One region of the Lysinibacillus sp. NPDC093216 genome, then DNA from elsewhere that is predicted to be linked to it. Evidence: riboswitches for the same ligand, from Rfam matches in the RefSeq annotation. Region 1 holds a riboswitch; each other region holds the start of a gene.
The links. Region 1 has a riboswitch for thiamine pyrophosphate ahead of thiC (phosphomethylpyrimidine synthase ThiC). Riboswitches for the same ligand answer to the same signal wherever they lie in the genome.
Positions count from the first base shown of each region.

Region 1 (3,285 bases):
AATGATATGGCACCAGTTGAAGAGTTCATCAAACGTCGTCATATCCTGCACTGCTATTTAGCTGATCCAGCATATGGTGAAGGTGTAGCAAAAGCTATGGGTCTTTCATTGGAAGGTATGGATCTTTCAAACCCATACGAAAAACAACCAACAAACGTTTAATTTATTTCAGCAAACAAACATTTGCTGAGGCATAATTGATTTTTTCCACTTATTATTGATATCCAAATCCAACTTTTTACTCCATGTGAAGGGCAACTTCACATGGAGCTTTTTTATCTTAATGACCAAAAAAGGCTTGTGTCTAGTAGACACAAGCCCGCTCTAATAATTATTGATAAATTTGACTGCCTGCCTTTTTAAATTCCTTTGCCTTTTCCTGCATACCTTGGTGGATCGCTTCAGTCGTATTTAAATCTTGATCTTTTGCATAATTACGAATATCTTGTGAGATTCTCATACTACAAAACTTAGGTCCACACATTGAACAGAAGTGCGCAGTTTTCGCTCCTTCTGCAGGCAACGTTTCATCGTGGTATTCGACCGCACGCTCTGGATCTAACGAAAGATTGAATTGATCGCGCCAGCGGAATTCAAATCGTGCCTTAGATAGTGCATCGTCACGCTGCTGTGCTCCCGGATGCCCTTTCGCCAAATCTGCCGCGTGTGCAGCAATTTTATACGTAATAACCCCTACGCGAACATCCTCACGATTTGGTAAGCCGAGATGCTCTTTAGGCGTCACATAACATAGCATCGCTGTACCATACCAACCGATCATCGCAGCACCGATAGCTGATGTAATATGGTCATAGCCAGGAGCAATATCTGTTGTTAACGGCCCTAAAGTATAGAAAGGTGCTTCCTTACACACCTCTAACTGCTTATCCATATTTTCTTTAATAAGATGCATTGGAACATGTCCCGGTCCTTCTACCATCACCTGTACATCATGCTTCCAGGCAATTTGCGTTAATTCCCCTAGCGTATCTAGCTCCGCAAATTGAGCCTCATCATTTGCATCTGCTATAGAACCCGGACGTAAACCATCACCTAAAGAGAAGGCTACATCATAGGTTTTCATAATTTCACAGATTTCTTCAAAATGAGTATATAAAAAGCTCTCTTGATGGTGATATAAACACCACTGCGCCATAATCGAGCCTCCACGGGACACTATGCCTGTTACACGATTAGCCGTTAATGGCACATAGCGCAGTAATACCCCTGCATGAATCGTGAAGTAATCAACACCTTGCTCAGCCTGTTCGATTAACGTATCACGATACACTTCCCACGTTAAATCCTCTGCCACACCATTTACTTTTTCTAGCGCTTGATAAATCGGCACCGTTCCTACTGGCACCGCGGCATTACGGATAATCCATTCACGTGTCGTATGAATATGCTTACCAGTAGATAAATCCATAATGTTATCAGCACCCCAGCGTGTAGCCCACGTCATTTTTTCTACCTCTTCTGCAATAGAGGATGACACTGCTGAATTGCCAATATTGGCGTTAATTTTCACGTGGAAGTTACGTCCAATAATCATCGGCTCTGCCTCAGGGTGATTAATATTAGATGGCAAAATAGCACGTCCTGCAGCGATTTCTGAGCGCACAAATTCCGGGTCCATATTTTCACGTATCGCTACAAATTCCATTTCTGGAGTAATAATTCCCTTTCGTGCATAGTGAAGCTGTGTTACATTTTTACCTTTCTTCGCGCGTAAAGGCTTTCTAGATAATTCCGGAAAAACATTTTCATTCATTCGCGGATCATCAGCTTTACGGAATCCATTATCTTCTGGCTTGATAGTACGACCTTCGTATTCTTCAACATCACCGCGTTCTTTGATCCATGCACTACATAAAGCTGGCAATCCTTTCGTAATATCCACCTTATACGCAGGATCAGTGTACGGGCCGCTCGTATCATAAACACGTACTGGCGCATTTTCCTCTTCACCAAAGCTTCCTGTCGTTGGACTTAGAGCAATTTCACGCATTGGCACTAAAATATCTGATTGAGATCCTTCTACGTAAACTTTTTTACTTCCTTCAAAACTGGACATAATCGTAATATTCTTGTCGCTAACTGTTGTCATAAACTACTTCGCTCCCTTTTACATTTATATAAGGACCGAATCTAGCTCACCCAAACAAAGACAAAAGCCGAATCCAAAAAATTTTGGATCCGGCTAAGAATGTAAAGGTATAGTTATTGCAAATAACATTGAGTGCAATAATGGTTAACTTTCCCACGCTGGTATGAGCCAGATCAGGTCCAAAGGGTCAAGAAACCTCTATGCGTTTCCCTCTCAGCCTGACTCATCAGACTCCCCTAGTTAATGCTATTAAGTTTGATGATAGTGTAGCAGATATTGCTAATAGATGGAAGCTTCATTTGATTATTTTTGGCACATTCATCAAGAATCAGCTTCTGATTAGACTTCGGAGCGTATGCGAAACAGCTCATCGGACGCCCCCAGGAAGCTTTGCTCTGCGCAAAAGCGAAGCGTCAGCTACAAATGTTTTCTGTAGCGAAAGCAAAGCGTCAGCTACAAAGCGCACAGCCGGAACGGAATTCAACTTCACGTTATTCGATGAATTCATATACTTTGAAGATTTATCGGAACAAAATCTCATTTTATCGGAACAATTTTAACTTTTATCGGAATATTATCTTGTTTTATCGGAACAATTTTAACTTTTATCAGAACAATTTCAGTTTTTATCAACTATGGGCAATCAAATGAGCACCTAGCCATTAGGTAAACAACAGTTCCGCTACATAAATCACGATTGTCACTGTAATACAGCTTACAATCGTTGAAAATAAAACTGTTTGTGCAGCAGTTGCCGATTCTACGTCATATTCTAATGCCAAACTTGAGCTATTTCGCGACGTCGGGAACGAACTAGCTATAAAAAGTGATTGTGCCACGACACCGTCAAGACCAAGCGCAAAAATGATAAACAATGCTACGGTTGGCCCTATGACTAGTCGCGTAAAACAGCTAATGAATACCACTTTATTGAACATGGATTTGATTTCAAGCTGGGATAGTTGTGCCCCTAAAGTTATTAATGCTACAGCGATAAAGCCATCTGCCACATGATCTATCGGAATTCTTACAAACTGTGGAATAGCAATATTAAAATAGTTCATTGCCACACCAATAATAAGTGCATGAATAATAGGCATTTTGAGGAAGTCTTTCACAATAGACATGCCCGATTTTGTTGAAGAGATTAAATTATACAAGCCGTAAGTGTAGGT
Region 1 is NZ_JBNNVB010000018.1:102,004-105,288, reverse strand. Features, by position in the region: gene ACQKOG_RS18365 (catalase) at 1-162, shown strand, start outside; gene thiC (phosphomethylpyrimidine synthase ThiC) at 332-2,110, opposite strand; TPP riboswitch at 2,244-2,358, opposite strand; gene ACQKOG_RS18355 (AEC family transporter) at 2,773-3,285, opposite strand, start outside.

Region 2 (3,285 bases), on a different contig from region 1:
AATTTGCTACTGGGAAGCGAAGCATGCTGCAAATAGAAGCTTTACGGAAGGCTTGCAATGATTATGCACTACAAATCCACACATTACAGGTACAAATTACTGAGGGCGAGAAGCACCTTAAAGGGCAAGAGAAACAAGATTTAACGGTAATGGAAGAAAAGCTAGGGATGCTGCGTGTCACATATGAGGAAGCCTTCAAAGTATTGCAGCAAATGGAAGGATTTGCGAAGGCTTGTGTAGACTTTATCGAAAAAGTTGAGGAGACCGAACGGGAGATTCATTTACTTGAAAAAGAGGCAGGACGAGTGAAGGAGCTCTATGCAATGTTAAATGGACAGAATGCGAAAAAGCTGTCTTTTGAGCGTTATATTCAAATCAATTATTTAGATAAAATTACAGAGGCAGCAAATGTCCGGCTTTATCATTTATCCAACGGTCAATTTGAGCTACGACGTTCTGATCGCTTAGAAAAGCATGCTAAGCAAAGTGGGCTTGGACTAGATGTGTATGATGCTTATACAGATCAATTACGAGATGTGAAAACACTATCAGGGGGAGAAAAGTTTAATGCTTCTTTAAGTCTTGCCCTTGGGATGGCAGATGTCATTCAAAGCTTTCAAGGTAATATCCGCATTGAAACGATGTTTATTGATGAGGGCTTCGGTTCTCTCGATGAAGAAGCATTAAATAAGGCGATTGATACGCTTATTGATTTACAAGATTCCGGACGCATGATTGGAGTCATTTCACACGTTGCAGAGTTAAAAGCTACAATGCCTGCTGTGTTGCATGTTGAAAAAGCAATGAACGGTCACAGTCAAACATATTTTGAAGTGAAATAACAAAGAGGCGTATTTCTGTTTATATGGAAATACGCCTTTTTTGTTATTTTTTTGTTACGTTAGGATTTGTTCCTTTTTTTGCAGCGATTACTTTTTTGACAATCGGGATAACGATAGGTGCTAATTTTACAGCGGTTTTAACAACTTTAGATACTTTCACAAAATAACAGCTCCTTAAGTACTATCTGTTTAAGGAGAGGTTGAGATGAAACTTATCGGATCACGCGAACAGCCTGAACAATATTCCAAATAACGACTCCTAATGAAACGAGAATGTAAATTGCGAATGAAGCAAACCAAATGATAAGAAAATTATTACTACCGTCAAAATTGGTGTTGAATGATAAAGTTGAGAAGACAAAGACTGCAAAGAATATGATTCCGAATGCGACTGGAATTATATGCGAAATCAGTGCTCGAATAGAGTGCCTCTTTACGTCGCTATCTTTTGTAACAAAGTAAACGACTAATGGCACAATAAAGGGTGCGAATAAAATACTGAGATAACTAAAGGCAGATAAAATTTTTTGGTTCTCCATAGTAGTACCTCCTTTTTTAATATTTACGCATGAAAAACGATAAAGTTTCAAAAAAAAATGTGGAAGAGGTTGTAATCGTAACAGTGTTTGCGTACAATGAGGTTGTTCAATTAAATTAAGATGTAACGACCACAAGGGGAGCTGATGATGTCAGCTGAGACTGGGCACGTAATGCCTTGACTCTTCGAACCTGTAAGTTAACACTTGCGTAGGGATTGTGGATAGAAACCGACACTTTTACGATGTGAGGCTCTGTCCTGGCATCGTTTTTTTATCTTTATTGATGCCAGATAGGGACATATTTGCCAACTGATTTCTATTCCTGCTCTTGTATCCTACATCGGAACAAAGGAGAGAATATTTATGGACAATAAAAAACTTTTAATGCTTGTGGAGATTGCGATATTCGCAGCGATTGGCCTTGTACTAGATCAGGTTTCCTTTAAAGTATGGGCACAAGGCGGCTCTGTTAGTCTAGTGATGGTACCAATAATTTTAATAGCATTCCGCTGGGGCCTTATTCCTGGCCTGACAACGGGATTACTTATTGGTGTGATGCAAACAATGTTTGGCGCCTATATTATACATTGGCTACAAGGATTACTTGATTATGGTGTTGCCTTTACAGTAGTAGGCTTGGCGGCCGTTGTTCGCCGACCAGTGCTCGATGCTGCCAAAGATTTAAACAAAAAGAAAATGGCACTTTATATTATTGTAGGAACTGTATTAGCGGGCTTTTTACGTTATGCAGCACATACCATTGCGGGCGCTGTATTTTTCTCAGAGTATGCTGGCGATCAAAATGCGTGGATTTATTCAATCATCTACAATGGAACATATATGCTACCAGCAACGATTTTAACAGCGATTGTCGGTGTTCTACTATTTACAGCAGCACCTCAATTAATGCAACGAAAATCATAATTAGTATGCCCTTCACATAAGTGGAGGGTTTTATTATTATTGAAACTAGAACACCCACCTTTTATACCCTAAAAAGAATCCAAAAGGCGGAGGATTTTTAGAGCTAGATAGGGATGGCATTTGTTAAAACGTATCCATGGATATAGTTGATTGGAGTGGAGACTGGGCGACTCTTTGGGGATTAGCAATAGAGGAACGGAGGCTAAAACCATCACGTCCTGTGATAACGCCTTCGTGACCAACATCCTGTTGGCCTAAGCGGCTCATCGGACGCCCCCAGGAAGCTTTGCTCTGTGCGAAAGCGAAGCGACAGCAACAAATGTGTTTCTGTAGCGAAAGCAAAGCGTCAGCTACAAAGCGCCCAGTCGGAACGGAAATCAACCCCACGCTATAGTGAAGAGCCTGTTTTTCAGCACTTTACAATTCATGATGGCATATAATATTTAAAGCGTTTAGCGTTTTTTGTATAAAAAGTTATGTTATATTAATGAATAGACATTAGATGAAAGGGACGTTAAAAATGATTGTAAAAACGCAAGAAGAGATTGAAGCATTTAAAAAAATCGGCCGTATTTGTGCTGAAATTCGTGAGGCAATGAAGGCTGCTACAAAACCAGGTGTAACAACACTTGAATTAGATGAAATTGCAGGTCGTATGTTTGCAGAAGCAGGAGCAATTTCTGGACCTAAAGGGGAGTATGATTTCCCAGGATACACATGTATTAGTGTGAATGAGGAAGTCGCACATGGTATTCCAGGTAAACGTGTGATTAACGAGGGAGATATCGTAAATATTGATGTATCTGGTTCATTAAATGGCTATTTTGCTGATACGGGCATTTCATTTGTAGTTGGTGATGGCTATGAGGATAAAGAAAAGTTATGTCGCGTAGCTAAAAGTGCTTTCGACCGTGCGATGACAAAAGTAAAAGCTGGATCAAAATTAAACCAAATCGGTAAAGCTGTTGAGCGTGAAGCAT
Region 2 is NZ_JBNNVB010000013.1:39,437-42,721, reverse strand. Features, by position in the region: gene ACQKOG_RS15145 (AAA family ATPase) at 1-842, shown strand, start outside; gene ACQKOG_RS15140 (DUF4870 domain-containing protein) at 1,055-1,381, opposite strand; TPP riboswitch at 1,506-1,614, shown strand; gene thiT (energy-coupled thiamine transporter ThiT) at 1,745-2,305, shown strand; gene ACQKOG_RS15130 (hypothetical protein) at 2,429-2,572, opposite strand; gene ACQKOG_RS15125 (hypothetical protein) at 2,599-2,745, shown strand; gene map (type I methionyl aminopeptidase) at 2,826-3,285, shown strand, end outside.
Region 2: it holds a riboswitch for thiamine pyrophosphate, as region 1 does, so the genes downstream of both, thiT (energy-coupled thiamine transporter ThiT) here and thiC (phosphomethylpyrimidine synthase ThiC) in region 1, are expected to answer to the same signal.

Region 3 (3,285 bases), on a different contig from region 1:
AGTTATGAAGGAGTATTTGAGAAGAGCGCAAGTAGAGGGTCAGGATCTATCTGATATGTATGTAGATCATGGAGAATTAAAAAATTTTAAAGGTGAAATTTTTAAAGGAAGAAAAGAAATACAAAACTTTTACACGTCACCTATGCCAAAAGGCTTTAAATTAACTATCCAAAATATTGATGGTGATGATACAGAATGTATTGCTACAGTTTTAACTACTTGGGATGGTTTGCCAAACCCAGTGATTCTGGAAGAAAGGTTGATTCTTGAAAATGAAAAAATAAAATCGTTGGCGATGATTCCAAAATAAAAGGGGGCGGAAGCTATGTCATTAAATCCTAATAAAAATTCCCTTCCTACACCTGAAAGAGACACGAAATATTGGATTGGTGTGGTATCTCTTAATCATGTGCAAAAAGGGGTTGAGGGAGGATTCGGCCAGTTATGCCATGGTAAAGAAAGACCTTTGAAACGAATGCAAAAAGGAGACTGGATCATTTATTATTCTCCTAAAAAAAGTCTAGATGGTAATGAGCCTGTAAGAGCATTTACCGCAATTGGAAGAGTGAAGGACGAGCGAATATACGAGTTCCAAATGGCAGAAAATTTTATTCCTTTTAGAAGAGATATAGACTTTTATAAAGATGCAAAAGCTGTGCCAATAAAAAGGATCTTAGATTATTTAGAGTTTGTAGAGGACAAATCCAAATATGGCTATAAATTTAGATTTGGTCATTTTGAAATAAGCAAAAAAGACTTTTTATTAATTGCTCATGAAATGGGATTACCGTTGAAGTATGGGTGAATTGGAACAAAAAACGTTACTTTCTTAATTAATTGTCATTAAAGAAAGTAACGTTTTTAAATTGCTTTAAATCAAGTTATTTAAGCTGAGTGTTAAGGTTAGTTACAAATACTGTCTTACGCAAATTGCTAGCAACGACAATGCCTAGCATAGCACCAATGGTACTTGAAGTTAAAAAGGCTGGCATGAAAAATAAAGCAGCAACGGATGTCCCCATTAATAAATGCGCGTAAGGTACTGCGATAAGTGAGGCAATGATACCTGTCCCCAACATTTCACCGACTCCTGCAAGCCATTGCTTATCGCTGTATTTATAGGCAAGAGCTGCACATAGAGCGCCAATAACACTGCCAGGTATAGCTAGTAATGAGCCTGTGCCTGTTAAAATACGAATAATGGCTGTGACAAAGGCGACCATAACAGTAGGAACTGGACCAAGAATGATAGCACCGATAACATTAATGGCATGTTGGACAGGGTAGGCACGCGCAATCCCCGTTGGTATTGAAACGAAGGTAGAACCTGCTACGGCAATTGCTACTAATAAGGCCATGATTGTTAATTTTCGAATTGACATAATTTCCACTCCTTTGAAATGTGAATTTTATAGTTAGCGCCGCTAAACAGGAGAGTTCCGCCGCTAAAGCTATGAGAAGCGCCGCTAAAGTGGAGAATACCGCCGCTAAGCCAGTGAGAATGGCCGCTAAACAGGAGAGTTCCGCCGCTAAGCTAGAGAGAAGCGCCGCTAAAGCGTAAAAAAGCCGCTTCCTAAAAAACAATAGGAAGCGGCCTTGTATCTACATAGTAAAAAGCAAGTGTCGGCACTTCCCTCCGCTAGTGTGAACTAGATCAGGTTCAAAGGGTCCGTATATGATCATATACGTCTCAGCCTTTTAAAGACTCCCCTAGTGGTAATTAATAGAATTTTTAGTTTTTCACATATTAATGTAGCATACTACTAAAAATAGTCAATAACTTTTCAGACTATTTTGTATCAGGATGCATAAGATGTGGTGCTTTTTTCATTGTCCAAATAAGGGCAAGGAAGAAACAAGCCATTAAAATAATAGACCCGAATATATAAGGACTGTTCATATTCCAATCGAATAATATACCTGCTAGAGCTGGACCAATCATATTACCAAGACTCATATAAGCATTGTTCAGACCAGCTGCATAGCCCTGTTCATTCTCAGCAAGCTTTGAAATCAATGTGTTGACGGCTGGGCGAATCAATGTCGTAGCTGTAGAGAAGATGGTCGCTACAATTAAAATAAGTGCAAAACCAGATGCGAATAATATTAAGAAAATCGAAACGGCTGCAATAAATAAATTGACTAACACTACTTTCATTTCGCCGAAGCGATTAAACAGCGGTGTAATAACAAACATCTGTACAACAACACCAAAAGCGCCGCCCATAACTAATATAATGGCGATATCAGTAGGTGTGTAATTAAACTTGTCTGTAACAAATAATGATAATGTTGTTTGGAAGTTAGCAATCCCGAAAGAGAATACAAGCATGATAATTAGCATGACAAAATAAGGCATTCGGACTGAACGGGCCATCTGCTTTGCAAGATTATCCTGCTTCTGTGCTTTTTTAGCAGTGTTCGGTTTTGTAGCAGGCAATAAAAAGAACGATAAAATAGCTGCTAAGATAGCTGCACATCCAGCAGTATAAAACGGAAAATGCAAACTAACTTTTGAGAGGAATCCGCCAATACCTGGTCCGATCATAAAACCAAAGGACATTGCTGCCCCTATCATCCCCATACCTTTTCCGCGTTCCTCGTACGTTGTGATGTCAGCCACAAATGCCATTATAGGAGGTGCCACAAATGCAGATCCAAGGCCACCTAAAAAGCGTGCCAAGAAGAGCATCCACACATCTGTAGAAAGTCCGAATCCAATTTGTGCAAGTCCTGTTACGATAAGGCCGAAAATAATGAGATTTTTACGACCGTATTGATCGGAAAGATTCCCAGCAATTGGAGAAAATACGAATTGTGCTAAGGCGAACGTTGCAATCAACATGCCAAGTACTTGTCCTGCAGCACCAAATAGTTTTAAATAATCAGGCATGACAGGAATAATAATTCCGATACTCCCCATTGCGATAAACATATTAAACATTAAAATATACAAAGCCGCCTTGTTAGACTTCTGCTGGGTCATCGAATACCCCTTTCTTTAATCAAATATACTACAGTCTACCACAAGGCTTGTACGTTTGCTATTGACTATAAGTCTGAGATTTAGTAGTAAGGTTATGAGGATTCTATTGATCAAATAAAATAAGCGTGTTGATTTCCGTTCCGGCTGGGCGCTTTCCTGGGGGCGTCCGATGAGCCGCTTCGCTTCGCTGCAGGGTCTCATCTGTGACGCTGATCCCCAAGAGTCGCCCAGCCTCCACTCCAATCAACTTATAACATGATATAGTTTTAACAATTATCAGTCCTATCTATTAGAGATGA
Region 3 is NZ_JBNNVB010000001.1:417,049-420,333, reverse strand. Features, by position in the region: gene ACQKOG_RS02090 (hypothetical protein) at 1-310, shown strand, start outside; gene ACQKOG_RS02085 (EVE domain-containing protein) at 326-805, shown strand; gene thiW (energy coupling factor transporter S component ThiW) at 882-1,382, opposite strand; TPP riboswitch at 1,615-1,722, opposite strand; gene ACQKOG_RS02075 (MFS transporter) at 1,790-2,986, opposite strand.
Region 3: it holds a riboswitch for thiamine pyrophosphate, as region 1 does, so the genes downstream of both, thiW (energy coupling factor transporter S component ThiW) here and thiC (phosphomethylpyrimidine synthase ThiC) in region 1, are expected to answer to the same signal.